3 regions of the Lysinibacillus sp. UBA5994 genome follow, and region 1 is predicted to be linked to each of the others. Evidence: riboswitches for the same ligand, from Rfam matches in the RefSeq annotation. Region 1 holds a riboswitch; each other region holds the start of a gene.
What was found. A riboswitch is a leader RNA that binds a small molecule or an ion and turns the genes downstream of it on or off. The one in region 1 is predicted to bind S-adenosylmethionine.
Positions count from the first base shown of each region.

Region 2: it holds a riboswitch for S-adenosylmethionine, as region 1 does, so the genes downstream of both, B3D98_RS09770 (YezD family protein) here and B3D98_RS01770 (bifunctional homocysteine S-methyltransferase/methylenetetrahydrofolate reductase) in region 1, are expected to answer to the same signal.
Region 3: it holds a riboswitch for S-adenosylmethionine, as region 1 does, so the genes downstream of both, B3D98_RS11060 (MetQ/NlpA family ABC transporter substrate-binding protein) here and B3D98_RS01770 (bifunctional homocysteine S-methyltransferase/methylenetetrahydrofolate reductase) in region 1, are expected to answer to the same signal.

Region 1 covers NZ_DJAU01000005.1:25,836-31,347, reverse strand. The annotation lists gene B3D98_RS01775 (protoporphyrinogen oxidase) at 1-753, shown strand, start outside; SAM riboswitch class I at 853-953, shown strand; gene B3D98_RS01770 (bifunctional homocysteine S-methyltransferase/methylenetetrahydrofolate reductase) at 1,043-2,890, shown strand; gene metH (methionine synthase) at 2,883-5,512, shown strand, end outside.
Region 2 covers NZ_DJAU01000028.1:76,226-81,737, forward strand. The annotation lists gene B3D98_RS09750 (LysR family transcriptional regulator) at 1-354, shown strand, start outside; gene B3D98_RS09755 (phosphopantothenoylcysteine decarboxylase) at 426-1,100, shown strand; gene B3D98_RS09760 (TetR/AcrR family transcriptional regulator) at 1,203-1,805, shown strand; gene B3D98_RS09765 (DUF418 domain-containing protein) at 1,789-2,883, shown strand; SAM riboswitch class I at 3,054-3,149, shown strand; gene B3D98_RS09770 (YezD family protein) at 3,220-3,375, shown strand; gene B3D98_RS09775 (flavin reductase family protein) at 3,466-3,951, opposite strand; gene B3D98_RS09780 (VOC family protein) at 4,101-4,886, shown strand; gene B3D98_RS09785 (amphi-Trp domain-containing protein) at 5,258-5,512, opposite strand, start outside.
Region 3 covers NZ_DJAU01000031.1:60,799-66,310, forward strand. The annotation lists gene B3D98_RS11050 (pyridoxal phosphate-dependent aminotransferase) at 1-902, shown strand, start outside; gene B3D98_RS11055 (PPC domain-containing DNA-binding protein) at 945-1,448, opposite strand; SAM riboswitch class I at 1,571-1,675, shown strand; gene B3D98_RS11060 (MetQ/NlpA family ABC transporter substrate-binding protein) at 1,764-2,594, shown strand; gene B3D98_RS11065 (methionine ABC transporter ATP-binding protein) at 2,702-3,727, shown strand; gene B3D98_RS11070 (methionine ABC transporter permease) at 3,720-4,391, shown strand; gene B3D98_RS11075 (enoyl-CoA hydratase/isomerase family protein) at 4,405-5,184, shown strand; gene B3D98_RS11080 (alpha-hydroxy acid oxidase) at 5,199-5,512, shown strand, end outside.

The DNA of each region.
Region 1 (5,512 bases):
AACAAAAAATTTATATCCTTTAAAAATGGTTTATCTTCTTTAATTGATCGACTTGAACAAACCTTATCCGATGTAGAAATTATCAAGGGTGTTACTACACTAAATGTTCAAAAACAAGATAAGAACTACACAATTTCCTTAGCTAATGGTGAAATTATTGAGTCAGATTATGTCGTTTTAGCATTACCGAACCATACTGTACAAAATCTGCTACAGGATGAATCTTTAAACCGCTATTTTGACCAATTTACGACAGCGTCAGCGATTACTATCTATTTAGGTTTTGATGTGCCAGACGCTAAATTGCCAGCAGATGGAACGGGCTATATTGTTTCCCATAATTCAGACGTAACTTGTAATGCGGCAACTTGGACTAGTCGTAAATGGAAGCATACATCGAAAGAAAATAAATTACTTGTGCGACTCTTTTATAAGAGCATCAATCCAGCCTATGAGCAACTACGCGCCATGACGGATGAAGAATTGGCAGCAGTTGCTTTAGAAGATGTGAGAAAGAGCCTAGGAATAGAGGAGCAGCCAACCGTTGTGAATGTAACAAAATGGATTGATCAAATGCCTAAATATGATCTAGCGCATCGTGAAGCATTACAAGGATTACTACAAGAATTACATGAGAAATATCCTAATTTATCGATTGCAGGGTGCTCGTATTTTGGCGTAGGTATTGGTGCTTGCATTCAAAACGGGAAAAAAATTGGTGAAGAGCTTGCAAAGGAACTTGCCAATTTCTAAGGTTTTAAGTGGAAAAAAACTTTGTTATGTGAAATAGTCTTGACTCATTCGTCAGTAAACGATATGATTCTTTTAATTATTTAAAAAATTCATACTTAATTCTTATCAAGAGAAGCAGAGGGACTGGCCCATTGAAGCTTCAGCAACCAACTTTATTGTCAGGTGCTAAATCCAGAAGACCGTTGAGTCGAAGATGAGAAGGAACAACAATGATGAATCGTTAAAGCCTTCTTTTTTTATGAAAGAAGGCTTTTTATTATATAGAGACATAGGAAGAGAGGCTAATTTTATGGGATTGCTTGAAAGGTTAAAAACGCATGTATTGACGGCAGACGGTGCAATAGGCACAGTGCTATATGGCTATGGATTGGAGTATTGCCATGAGGAAATGAATGTTCAGAGACCCGAGTTAATTGAAAAGATTCATAGAGAATATATTGCGGCTGGTGCTGACATCATTCAAACGAATACGTACGGTGCAAATGCCATTAAATTAGCTCGCTATGGATTGGAATCACGTGTCCAACATTTTAATGAAGCTGCTATCACCATCGCAAAACGAGCAGCGGCTGATGGCGGTCAATTTGTTTTAGGAACAATTGGTGGTATTCGGGGAATTCGTAAAAGTGATGCAACCTTGGATGAAATATTAGCGACTATTGAAGAACAAGCAAGCGTCTTACTTGCAGGGAATCCAGATGGCCTTTTACTTGAAACTTATTATGATTTTGAAGAATTAACAGCAACCTTAAAGATGCTACGAGAAAAAACAAAATTGCCGATTATTGCACAAGTTTCTATGCATGAGCCCGGTGTTCTACAAAATGGGATGTCTTTAAATAATGCTCTCCATGAGCTTGAAGCCCTAGGTGCTGATATTGTTGGTGTCAATTGTCGACTAGGTCCACACCATACAATTCAGGCATTTGAAGGTGTAGAACTTCCTAATAAGGCATTTATGTCGGCCTATCCAAATGCATCACTACTGGACTTAGAGGATGGGCGTGTCGTTTATGAATCAGAAGCTGATTATTTTGGTCGAGCGGCTGTTGAATTGCGTGATCAAGGTGTACGTTTAATAGGGGGCTGCTGTGGTACAACACCCAAACATATTGCAGCAGCAAAGAAGTATTTAGAAGAGTTATCACCGGTTCAGGAGAAGCTTGCGAAGCCTAAAAAGATTGAGATTGTTCGGGAAGCGGAGCCAACAAAGTATGAGCCTCTTCATGAAAAAGTTAAACGTGAACGTTCTGTCATAGTAGAGTTGGATACGCCTAGACATTTAGAGATTGATGGGTTCCTTGAAGGAGCAAAGCAATTATATGATGCAGGTGCAGATGTAGTTATGATGGCAGACAATTCATTGGCCTCTCCACGTATTAGCAATATTGCAATGGGCGCATTGTTGAAGAGCTCACATGGTGTACGCCCACTAACTCATATTACATGTCGAGACCGTAATTTAATTGGTCTACAATCTCATTTAATGGGGTTAAATGCTTTAGGTATTCATGATGTGTTGGCCGTTACGGGTGATCCAACAAAAGTAGGAGATTTCCCAGGTGCGACAAGTGTTTATGATGTATCTTCCATGGAGCTAATCCAATTAATTAAGCAATTAAATGAAGGGGTCTCTTTCTCAGGTAAGCCACTTCGTAAAAAAGCAAATTTTTCAGTTGCTGCTGCATTTAATCCAAACGTCCGTGTGTTAGATCGTGCTGTGACACGCTTGGAGAAGAAAATTGAGCATGGGGCAGACTACTTCATTTCTCAACCAGTATATACGATAGAGAAAATTGTAGAGATTTATGAGGCAACAAAGCATTTACAAGCTCCAATTTACATCGGTATTATGCCTGTTACGAGTTATAAAAGCGCTGAATTTTTACATCATGAAGTGCCAGGTATCAAATTATCTGAAGATGCCTTAACAAGAATGAAAGCATGTGGAGAAGATAAAGAAAAGGCAACATTGGAAGGGATTGCTATTGCCAAAGAATTAGTAGAAGTGGCTACGCAATATTTCAATGGGATTTACCTTATTACACCATTTTTACGTTACGATGTGACACTAGAGTTGATGAAATATATAAAGCAATTGGATGAACAGAAAAAAGGAGTAAGTATACATGGCTAAGCACTCGATTGAAGAGCAACTAGAGAAACGTATTTTAATTCTTGATGGCGCAATGGGAACAATGCTACAAAATGAAAATTTATCAGCAGAGGATTTTGGTGGCGAGGAACTTGATGGCTGTAATGAAAATCTTGTGCTTACTAGACCAGATGTTATTGAAAAAATTCACCATAAATACTTAGAGGCAGGCGCAGATATTATTTGTACAAATACATTTGGTGGGACGCCTCTTGTGTTAAATGAATATGATCTTGGCACAAAAGCAGAAGTAATTAATAAGCGTGCAGTGGAAATTGCTCGACAAGCAGTGGATCGTTATTCCACATCGGATTGGCCACGTTTTGTTGCAGGGGCTATGGGGCCAACAACAAAAACGTTATCAGTAACAGGTGGTATTACATTTGAAGAGCTAGAGGAAAATTTTTATGTACAGGCAAAAGCTTTAATTGAGGCAGGAGCCGACGTTTTGTTATTAGAAACAAGTCAGGATATGCTCAATGTCAAAGCAGGCACACTTGGCGTAAAGCGCGCTTTTGCATCAATGGGAAAAGAGCTACCTGTCATGATTTCAGGAACAATAGAACCGATGGGTACAACGCTTGCAGGGCAAACAATTGATGCCTTTTATATTTCGATCGAGCATATTAAACCATTATCAGTTGGCCTAAACTGTGCGACGGGACCTGAGTTTATGACGGATCACATTCGTTCATTAGCAGAGCTTTCAACAGGCTATATTAGCTGTTACCCAAATGCTGGCTTACCAGATGAAGAAGGGTGTTATCATGAATCACCAGAATCGCTATCGCAAAAATTAAAAGGCTTTGCAGAAAAGGGTTGGCTTAATATTGTAGGTGGATGTTGTGGGACGACACCCGCTCATATTGCAGCTATTCGTGAGATCTTAAAAGATGAAAAACCTCGTCAATTACCAGAAAAAACACATGGTCATGCGGTATCAGGAATTGAACCGTTATTGTATGACGATTCTATGCGTCCGTTATTTATTGGGGAGAGAACAAATGTAATCGGCTCTCGTAAATTTAAGAATTTAATCATTGACGGGAAATTTGAGGAGGCCGCAGAGATTGCACGTGCTCAAGTCAAAAATGGTGCACATGTTATTGATATTTGTTTAGCCAACCCTGATCGCGATGAATTAGCCGATATGCGCGGATTTATGCAGGAGGTTGTAAAAAAGGTTAAGGTGCCTCTTGTGATTGACTCAACTGATGAAAAAGTAATTGAGGAAGCATTAAAGTTTTCACAAGGGAAAGCCATCATTAACTCTATTAATTTAGAGGATGGTGAAGAACGATTTGATGCAGTATTACCACTCGTGAAAAAATATGGTGCATCATTAGTTGTTGGAACGATAGATGAAAAGGGGATGGCGGTTGACCGTCATCGAAAGCTCGAAATTGCCGAGCGCTCCTATCAACTTTTAACGGAAAAATGGGGGATTGCACCAGAGGATATCATTTTCGACCCATTAATGTTCCCTGTAGGAACTGGGGATGAGCAGTATATTGGTTCAGCGCTAGAAACAATTGAAGGCATTCGTCTCATCAAAGAAAAATTGCCGCAGACATTGACTGTACTTGGCGTAAGTAATATCTCATTTGGCTTACCACCTGTTGGTCGTGAAGTACTGAATGCTGTTTATCTCTATCATTGTACACAGGCGGGCTTAGATTATGCCATTGTTAATACAGAGAAATTGGAGCGTTATGCATCCATCCCTGAAGAGGAAATCAAACTCGCAAATGACCTGCTCTTTAATACAAATGATGAAACATTAGCAGTGTTTACAGATTTTTATCGAGATAAAAAGAAGGAAAAAACGGAAGCTGATATTCCGAAAACGGTTGAAGGTCGTTTAGCTTACTATATATTAGAAGGTACAAAAGAAGGGCTAATTGAGGATTTAGACGCCGCACGAGAAATCTTCGAGGCGCCACTTGATATAATTAATGGTCCTTTAATGGAGGGCATGGCTGAGGTAGGTCGATTATTTAATGATAATCAACTCATTGTAGCAGAGGTTTTACAATCAGCAGGTGTGATGAAGGCCGCAGTTGCTCATTTAGAGCAATTCATGGAGAAGGATGAAGAGAGTGCTGGAAAAGGGAAAATGGTACTTGCTACAGTAAAAGGCGATGTTCACGATATTGGGAAAAACCTTGTTGATATTATATTAAGTAATAATGGCTATAAGGTAGTCGATTTGGGCATTAAAGTAACCCCTGCCCAATTGATTGAAGCGATTCGTAAGGAAAAACCTGATTTTATTGGGCTGTCAGGTTTACTCGTAAAATCAGCGCAACAGATGGTTATTACTGCTCAGGATTTTAAAGAGGCGGGAATTGATGTACCTATTTTAGTTGGTGGTGCTGCACTTTCACGTCGTTTTACTGAAACAAAAATTGCAGATGAATATGGTGGTCCTGTTATTTATGCAAAGGATGCTATGCAAGGCTTAGAGCAAGCGAATCTATTAATGGGTGAAGGGACACGTGAAAATTTCTTAGCAGAAATTGAAGAATCCCGTCAAAAACGTTTAGCGGCAGATGAAAAACGAGCTGCTCGTCCGGCAAAAGAGGTAACAATAAAGCCTGCACG
Region 2 (5,512 bases), on a different contig from region 1:
AAGACAGAAATTGATATCGTAGATTTAGAGGATATGCCATTTATTATGACTTCCTATAAAGGGACAAATGATGTCAAGGTGCTATTAGAGCAATATCATGTTAAGCCGAATATCCGCTTTGAGCTTTCCGAGGAAGTGGGAATTCTTTCCATGATTTCTCATCATTTAGGGATCAGTATTTTACCTCAGTTGGTTATTCAAAATTTACCGCCAACATTGAGAGCGATTCCGTTAAAGCAAGGTGGCTACCGAACGATTGGTATTGCCATGAAACACCATGCTTCGCCCGTCACAAAGAAATTTGCAGAGATATTAAGTGCTTGGCTAAAAGAACAAAACAGCTCCCTAAAATAGTGGCTATTGAAGCCTATCCTTACATTACGTTAAAATAGTATTTGTATATATTTCAGAAAATAGGTGAGTGTATGGGGACATTACAGGGCAAAACCGTACTCATTACAAGTGGGGGAACACTTGAAAAATGGGATCGTGTACGAGGTCATACGAATTTATCAAAAGGCACAATGGGGTGTTATTTAGCAGAGGCGGCGCGGGCTGCTGGCGCTAACGTAGTATACATGCATGGTTACTTTGCACAGCTCCCAGAAAACCAAAATGATATGACATTGATACAATTTGAAGGCATAGAGGATTTAGGACAAAAGGTGCGTCATGCAGTTCAACAACAACATGTCGATATCGTTATTATGGCGGCTGCGGGCTCTGATTGGGTCATTGACAAAGTATATGATCAATCAGGTAATTTAATGGAGGAAACGGGGAAAATGCCTTCTGACGAACCACCTATTATTCATTTTAAAAAAGCACCAAAAGTATTAGGTCAAATTAAGGGATGGCAACCGAATGTAACGTTAGTAGGCTTTAAGCTCGAAGCAACGAATGATGAGGAATTCTTGTTAGCTCGTGCCAGACTGCGTATGGAAACAGCCAATGCACAATTTATGGTAGCAAATAGCTCTCAGTCTTTATATGGGGGGGATGAACCTCATTGGATTGTACCTGCTGATGGACAGCCTCTTAAAGTAATGGGCAAGCAAAAAACAGCAGAAGCTTTAATGATGTATTTACAAAATCAATAAATGTGAACTGTGTAGAGAAATATTTCTACACAGTTTTTTCTTGTCTAAAAGGTTAGCATCCTATAATATTTACTTAACGGTCGGTAAAAAAGGAGGGTAATAATGGGAAATAAAGAACAAACTTTTCACAAAATTATAGAAATTGCTTATGGGATGTTTGCGGAAAATGGATTTGAAAAAACAAGCTTAGCAATGATTGCTACAGAGGTCGGTATTTCAAAACCAGCCATTTACTATTATTTTCAATCAAAGGATCAATTAATCGCTTTCATATTTGATGAATTGTATAAAGAAATTCAACATGATGTTGCTGTGGATTATAAAGAGCTTTCTTCTGCTAATTTTAAGGAGGAATTACTTAAGCTAGGCTATAAATCTATTGAGGCACAGGACAAGGACCCTTATTTTAATAAAATATTTAATCAATATGTACTATTAGCGGCCCGCGATGAAAACTATAAAAGACAATTAGTAGAGCTAGAAACCAGCTTTTTAACGAGCTTTGTTGCTATCCTACGATATGGCGTACAGCTAGGCGTGCTAGAGGATACTCCACATATAGAAGCGAAGGCACAGATGCTAGCCCTCGTCTATGATAATATCGGTAATTTCATGTTAACAGGCAACCAATTGAACTATAGGGCTATTTGGAAGGAGGCTGTACATAGCGTTATCCAAGGGGGCAAAGATGACAAAAAGAAATGATGATCGGCGCATTGAAGGTCTTGATTTTGCAAGAGCTCTCGCCATGCTTGGCATGTTCATTGTCAATTTTGGCGTCATAACAGGTTCTACAACGAATGGTTCAACATGGTTAATTGCCTTCCAACATCTTTTCGAGGGACGTGCTTCGGCCGTATTTGTCATGCTAGCAGGAATAGGGACAGCCTTAATGACTCGTCAGGCTAGAGAGAGTAAGGACCCAATCCTTCTTCGTCAAAATCGACTTACTTTGTGGAAGAGGGCGCTTTTGTTATTTACGATAGGGTTAATATTATATGCAATCGGCTGGACAGGAGATATCTTACATTATTATGGCGTGTATATGTTTGTTGCTGCTTGGTTGATTGCCCAATCCAAGAAAATGATGATCTTCATAATCGGTGCCATCCTTATCCTTTCACAATGGCTTCAAATTCAATTTAGTTACCTTGCTGGTTGGCATCCAACATATGTGCTACTAGAGTATCTTGATTTTTGGACACCAGCAGGATTTATAAGAAATTTGATGTTTAATGGCTATCATCCACTATTCCCCTGGATTTGCTTCTTTCTGATAGGTATGGTAATGGGCACATTAGATTTAACAAATCATACATTAAGAAAAAACTTACTGGTGATAGGTTTATTGTTAGTCATCATGACTGAGACTTGTTCAACGTTATTCATTAAGATGACAACCATTCATTTATTAGATGTAGAGAGTGCATTGTATTTATTTGATACAGGACCGATTCCACCGAATATGATGTATGTCCTATCTAATTCGGCTTCGGCTATTGTCATCATTGTTGGCTCCATCTATCTTGTAGAGACATGTAAAAATAAAGTTATTCAATCTTTCATATTAACAGGACAAATGTCTTTAACGCATTATGTTGGCCATGTTGTTATAGGCATTGGAATACTAATTATTTGCCAAAAGCTGGAGAACCAAACACTTGCTTTTTCCATGCTGTATGCCTGCTGTTATTTTTTAGGATGTGTCGTTGTTTCTGTATGGTGGAGGACTAAACATCATCGAGGCCCACTTGAATTTATGATGAGGAAATGGAGCTTGTAATAAATTAATGGATTGCCATCTATTTCTCACTGACTAGGCATAAAATACTTTAGGTATAGGGAGTCTTTTAATCTAAACGACATATTGCATAGTATTCAACTAGGTTTTCTAATATTTTGTATTGACATTCCTATAGCAGAATTATAGAATTATTTTCAAGAAACGCAGTACTCTTATCAAGAGAGGTGGAGGGACTTGGCCCAATGAAGCCTCGGCAACCGAACAACAGGTGCCAAATCCAACAGATGGTGTCTGAGAGATAGGAGGGGCTATCAATCAGTTTGATGCGTTGGCCTCTTTATGAACAATAAGGATAAAAAAGAAGGGGTGTATCGTATGGCTCAGTCAGTAAAAGTAGATGATAAGAAACTAGAGGCAATTGCGAAGGCGATTCAAAATCTTGAATTTGGTGAAGTGCATATTACGATTCAAGATGGTGTGATTGTGCAAATTAATAGGCTTGAAAAGCAGAGATTTCCGCAGAAAAAATAACAATGATTTCAGTAGAACTTATGTCAAACGGCCACCTATAAGCATGAAGGATTTCCTGTGCTTACAAGTGGCCCTTTTTTTGTGTAAAGGCTAGCTATAAAAGCTTTTTGGTATGGGACCGATATGACGGCGATGATAAAGCAAAGGCTCTTTTTGAGCATTTGTAATGTCTACGACCTGCCCAATAAAAATGGTATGGTCGCCAGCATCGATTTGCTGAAATGTTTTACATTGTAAATTAGCTGCTGTATCATGTAAAATCGGTAGTCCTAAAGAGGAAGTTGACCATTTTGCTTGTGCAAAGCGATCAGGGATTTTACTGGCAAATAGTGTACATAAATGCTCTTGATCACTCGCTAAAATATTGACCGCAAAATTTGGCGCAGTCGTGAAATAAGGATGGAGCTGAGATTTTTTATCGAGTGACCACAAAATAAGGAGCGGGTCGATTGAAACAGATGCAAAGGAATTGACGGTTAAGCCAATCGGTTTTGTGTCATGACATGTCGTGACAACTGTTACGCCTGTAGGATAATTACCTAATGCCAATTTAAAAGCAGCTACTAAATCTGTCATTCAAATCACCTCTTTATGAAATTAGTGAACGGAGTTTGTAGGTAAACGAAACTTTTTTTCATATCCTACTAGTAACTCCTTTTCTTGAGTAAATTTTAAACTAATCAAACATACAGGTAAAGGTAATGGGGAAAGAAAGGGGAATGGCCATGACTTTATATTTTGATCATTTGGTTCATCAAGTGGAATCACCAGAAAATATAAAGGTTTTCTTCAATAAACGAAATGTCCATACAGTGAATGGTGGGCAGCACACGATGTGGGGGACTTATAATACGTTAAGCTACTTTGGCTTAAGCTATATTGAACAAATTGCTATCTATGATCGTGATTTATTTGAGCAAGCGGCACAATACCCATATTCCCTACATTATACGTTTAAACGTGATCAAGAGCGCCAGGGATTTTCTCGAATTGCTCTGCGCACAAAAAATATTGAGGAAGAGGGTCGACGCTTGCGAGCATTGGGCTATGAAGTATATGGACCAGATGCATGTAGCAGAACAAGACCAGATGGCACTGTGGTAGAATGGAAGCTACTGCATTTTGGTAAGCCAGATCTGCCAATTGATTTTCCATTTTTGATTGAATGGGCGGAGGAAGATGAAGAACGTTTGGTTCAATTAAAGGCAAGTGGTGCCATTGATGTCAAACAGGCTATAACGATGGAATCCGTCCAATTCTACGTCAAGGACATGCAGGCAACAGTTAAGCTGTGGCAAGAGGTGTTACAGCTACCAGTGCCTACGCAATATGAGCAGTATTTGTCACTACAGCTACCGAATATGCGCTTAGATTTCTATGAGGAAGAGAGCGCGATGACAATGACACTTGGTCATGTCAAAGAGGGACCATTTGGTGTGACATTAAAGGATCCTAAACGAACAAAGGAAACTTTAGTTTGCCCTGGTGCTTTTTATTGGATAAATCGATAAGGAGAAAAGGCTGGGCCATAACTAACTGGGACCTTCATTAAGCCGAATAATCTTTAAATTAACAAACATGATAACTAGAAAAACCGAACTATTCCGAAACACTTCGTAAGCGTTTTAGTGGATAGCTCGGTATTTTTATGGGCTGAAACACTTTTGCTTCCGCCTTTTTACATAAGTATTGAAAAACAAAACCATCAATAGAATTTATGATGCTGGCTACTTGCTTTCCTGTGGATTTAGCGTTATAGAGGAGACACTGGAGCGAAATCACCCCCTCACCTTGCTAAAAAGTTTTAGCAGTGACATGATCTTTAATTCAACAATATGGAAAAATCCACTTCATCAGAGAAGTGGATTTTCGTTGCCAATTATTATTCAATTGTCATTTTTTTCGGTGTTTCTGTACCTGTATACCAATCAAATTCAATTTCAAATGAATGCTTGTCGCCCTTTTTTGTATAGGAGTATTCGATTTTGAGCTGTTCACTTGGGCTGACAACTGTTGGCTCTGTGTCTTGAACAAAAGTGAATTCACCATTTTCTTTAAGCTTTTTTGCAATCGTTTCCAGTGTTGCTGCAAATTCTGCTACACTTTGTCGTTCTTTATGCTTCAAAATAACTTCATT
Region 3 (5,512 bases), on a different contig from region 1:
ATCCAGATACAGAGGTAGCGATTCTTGGTGGAACAAAAATTGGTCTAGTTGAGCTACCTTTAGCTGTGTTAAACCCTGGTGACACGATGCTCTTACCAGATCCTGGATATCCAGATTACCTATCAGGTGTTGTACTAGGAGACGTCAATTTTGAAGTAATGCCCCTTTTTGCTGAAAATGATTTCTTACCTGATTATCATGCATTACCTGATGAAGTGAAAGAAAAAGCAAAGCTTCTTTACTTAAATTACCCGAACAACCCTACAGGTGGTACAGCATCACTTGCGTTTTTTGAAGAGACCGTTCGCTTTGCGAAGGAGCACAATATTATCGTATCACATGATTTTGCTTATGGGGCAATAGGATTTGACGGTAATAAACCAGTTAGCTTCCTTCAAGCAAAGGGTGCAAAAGAAGTAGGAGTTGAAATGTATACATTATCGAAAACCTATAATATGGCTGGCTGGCGTATAGGCTTCGCTGTAGGAAATGCTGAGATTATTGCTGCTATTAATCTAATTCAGGATCATCTGTTTTGTAGTCAATTCCCTGCCATTCAACAAGCTGCAGCAGTAGCACTGACGGCTTCCCAGCAATGTACGGATGAACTACGAGCTACTTATGAGCGTCGCCGCAATGTACTCATTGAAGAAGCTCGAAGAATTGGCTGGCATGTTACGGCTCCAAAAGGCTCCTTCTTCGCATGGCTCCCTGTACCACTAGGCTATACAAGTGAACAGTTTGCTGATCTTTTGCTCGAAAAAGCTGATATCGCTGTAGCAGCAGGTAATGGCTTCGGTCAATATGGTGAAGGCTATGTACGCGTAGGATTGCTGGTTAGTGAGGAGCGCTTACGTGAAGCAATCCATAGAATCGAGCAATTACAATTGTTTAAAAGATAATGACGCCGTATCCTGTAGCTATCACTAGCTACAGGATTATTACTATTTTTCAATTTTCCTTGGTTGCCCTAAACCATTTTCTAATGGATAAAATTGAACATGACCTGTTTCATCATCCCATTTTCGAATATGTTGAATTCCTTGTACCTCTGCCAACACGATGTCAGCAGTAATAACAGGGTTGCCCCCTTTTATTAAATGCCCACCTGATACAACACCCCATTGATCGCTCATAGAACCATGGATATGTGTCTCATATCCACCATCTCGTTTACACACCACACCTGAACCTTGAATAAATTCTAATGGTCCCTCTTTTTCAATCACATCACTAAAACGAACATGAATTTGAGCTGTTGCATCTGGCACTAAATAAACAAAGCTGCTTTTTTGAAAGCTGCCAATACAGCTTACAATTGTTGCTGACTCTATGCTATTCTCTTCGCAAAGCGCTTCAATCCCTTCAATGATATCTGTTCCCGTTAGAAAACGAGCACTAATAACCTTACCAAATGAACCTATACCATAATTAACTCTTATAGACATTGTAATCCCTCTTTTGCGTCGAAATATTATAATTATATAAAAAATTTAAAAATTATTTATTGACTTACTATACCCTATAAATTATATTAGTTCTATCGGAATTACAAAAAAATATTATAAATCTCTTATCAAGAGTAGCTGAGGGACTGGCCCTATGAAGCTCGGCAACCTCCTTTTTAAAGGAAGGTGCTAAATCCTGCAAACGAAATTCGTTTGATAGATAAGAGAGGACATCTTTTCATGAGCCTCTCTTAATTTGTAAGAGAGTTTTTTTATTTTCAAAAAACCGATAAAAACAATCTTGGAGGTATTATCATGAAAAAGAAAAATAAATTTTTAGTAGGATTAGCAAGTCTAACATTAGTAGCAGCTTTAGCAGGCTGTGGCTCTAAAGAAGATAGTAAAAGCCAAGCTGAAGGAATTGATGAAAAGAAAATCGTTGTAGGCGTCACTTCTGGTCCACACGAACAAATTGCAGAAGTAGCCGCTAAAGTAGCAAAAGAAAATGGGCTAGAAGTTGAACTAAAATCATTTTCTGACTATGTTTTACCTAATACATCCTTAGCTGAAGGTGATCTTGATGCGAACAGCTATCAACACGAGCCTTTCCTAGATACATTTAATAAAGACCATGATACAGATTTAGTACCAGTGGGCAAGACGATTTTAAATCCAATGGGTATCTACTCAGAAAAATATAAATCCTTTGATGACATTCCTGAAGGTGCAACGTTTGGCTTACCAAACGACCCAACGAATGGAGCGCGTGCCCTCTTTGTTTTACAGGAAGCTGGCTATATTAAGTTAAAAGAGGGTGCAGACTTAACAGCCTCGATCCGTGATGTAGAAGAAAACAAAAAGAATTTAAAATTCATTGAATTAGAGGCGGCTCAAATTCCTAAACAACTTAGTGAGGTAGATGTAGCAGCTATTAATACAAACTTTGCATTAGAAGCTGGTATTAATCCTAAAGATGACTCTATTTTATTGGAATCTACTGATTCTCCATACGTGAACTATATTGTTGTACGTGCTGAAAATGAAAATGATCCAACAATTAAAAAGTTCGTTGAGGCTTACCAATCTGACGAAGTGCGTCAATTCATCGAAGAGGAATTCAAAGGTTCTGTAATCCCTAGCTGGTAATATGTTCAGAAAGCTTCTATAAAGCCGAAGAATCTGCTGAAATTCCCCAATGGGAAGACGAGCAGATTCTTGCTTTTTAGAAGGTTGAGAAAGGAGCAAACAATTGCATGATTCAATTACAAAATATCTCAAAAGAATTTAAGTCGAAAAAAGGCATCATAAAAGCTGTGGATGGCATCAATCTTCACGTAAAAAAGGGACAAATTCATGGTGTAATAGGCTATAGTGGTGCTGGTAAAAGTACACTCATTCGTTGCGTTAATCTACTAGAACGTCCTACAGCAGGAAAAGTAGTGATAGACAATGTAGACATTACGACCCTTTCTCTTCACGAATTACGTCAAACACGCCAAAAAATCGGGATGATCTTCCAGCACTTTAATCTCTTAAAAACAGCAACAGTTTACAATAATATTGCAGTTCCCTTAAAGCTACTAGGCTATAAAGAGGCGGAAGTAAAAAACCGAGTAGCTAAGTATGCTGAAATTGTCGGTTTAACAGATAAACTAGATAGTTACCCAAATCAACTTTCAGGTGGTCAAAAACAGCGTGTGGCTATTGCACGTGCCTTAGCACAGGAACCAGAGATTTTACTTAGCGACGAAGCAACAAGTGCACTTGATCCAGAGACAACGGAAGCCATTCTTGAATTGTTGTTAAAAATTAATCGTGAATTAGGCATTACGATTCTGCTCATCACACATGAAATGAATGTAATTCAAAAAATTTGCGATGAGGTTTCTGTTCTAGAATCAGGGAAAGTTGTGGAATTTGGCACAGCGATTGAACTTTTTGCGAAACCGAAGCACCCTACAACGCGAAAGTTTTTGAATACAATTTCACAACGTAATTTATCCCCTTCTCTTATTGAGCAATTAAATGTTTCAGGAAGTGTAATCCGTTTAACATTCCTTGGTGAAAGTACTGGTAAGCCATTATTAGCAGAAGTCACTAAGGTATATGATGTGCAACCAAATATTTTAACAGCTAATATTATTGAATTAAAAAACGGTATTGTCGGCAATATTGTGGTGCATTTACATGGCGAAACGCAGATTGTCCAAAAGGCGTTAACGTATTTTTCAGAAAATGGCGTGGCAGTGGAAGAATTAGGAGGTGCGTTCAATGAGTAGTATCCAAAGCTTCTTTACAGATTGGTCAGATGTTATTGGCAAAGCAATTATCGAAACATTTCAAATGGTCGGAATTTCATTATTTTTCTCCATTCTGATTGGCATTCCATTAGGGCTATTAATCGTTTTAACACGACCAGGACAATCCTTTGAAAATAAATTTTTCTATCAGTTTTTTAATCTATTTATCAATATTGTTCGCTCTGTTCCATTTATCATTTTACTATTCTTCATCTTACCTTTTACCAAGTTAATTGTAGGTACAACAATTGGTGTTAAAGGTGTAATCGTTCCACTAGTTGTTTACACAGCTCCTTATATTGCACGACTGATGGAGTCTGCGCTTTTAGAAGTGGATTCCGGAGTAGTAGAAGCCTACACAGCCATGGGTATTAAACGTCGCCATATCATTTGGCATGTCCTATTACGTGAAGCGCGACCATCTATTATTTTAGGCTTAACAATTGCCACAATAGGATTAATTGGTGCAACAGCAATGGCAGGAATGGTTGGTGCTGGCGGTTTAGGTGACCTTGCCTATCGTTATGGTCATTTGCGCTATGAGGTTGATGTGATGTATGCAACTGTCTTTATCTTAATCATCCTTGTGCAGAGCATTCAATCCATTGGTAACCGCTTCGCCGCGAAGTTGAAAAAAGATTAAGAGGAGAATGAAGATGACAAACGAAATTTATGTAGAGAAAAGTGGCTATATTGCAACGTTAGTATTAAACCGCCCGGATAAACGGAATTCTTTATCAAGGGCAATGTTTCAAGCCATAGTAGACCAACTAGAGCTGCTCCGTATAGATTCTTCCATCAAACTTTTAATTGTTCGCGGTGTCAATGAAGTAGCCTTTTCTTCCGGTGCAGATATTAGCGAGTTTTTAGATGTTCGTTATGCTACAGACAATGCTAAAGCCTATAATGAATTGGCTCTAAAGGCGATCGATACTCTCTATAAATTTCCACACCCGACAATTGCTATGATTCAGGGCTTAGCAATTGGTGGTGGCTTAGAGTTAGCAAATGCTTGTGATTTTAGAATAGCAACGCCTAAGAGTAAGCTAGGCATTACCGCTGCAAACATAGGTATTGTCTATAATTTAGAAAGCACGAAACGTCTCATCAATATTGTTGGTGTCGCTAAGGCAAAGGAAATTTTGTACACAGCTACTATTTTTACAGCTGAAGAAGGAAAAAATATTGGTTTAATTACGGCCCTACACGAACCAGAGGAAATTGATGAGGCGACATTGCAATTCGCTGAACATTTATTAAGTAAATCATCCATTGCAAACGCAGGCATCAAAAAAATTATCCAAGCAATTGTTGATGGTGAAATTGAAGAAAACGATGAGCTGGCACAGTTAGTTTTGGATTCATTTAGTTCAGACGATTATAACGAAGGTATTCAAGCCTTTTTAAATAAAAGAAAGCCTATTTTCAATAAATAAGTGAGGTAGTAACGATGACAAACATAACTGATGGCGATCTACTCTTAAAAAATATAACTGCACAAGCCTCCTTCCCCATTTGCTTTGCAGATTTAGAAAAGGCCGTAGCGGAAAAAATCGAAGCTGGCCCTTTTGGCTACATCCGTTCAGGTGCTGGCGGTGAACAAACACTGCGCAATAATCGTGCAGCTTTTGAGAAGTATTCCATTGTTCCCCGATTTTTAAATGATGTGTCAAACGTTGATACATCGGTTCATTTGTTTGGTAAAACATATCCAACTCCTTTGCTTTTTGCTCCTGTGGGCATGAACGGAATGGTTCACGATGA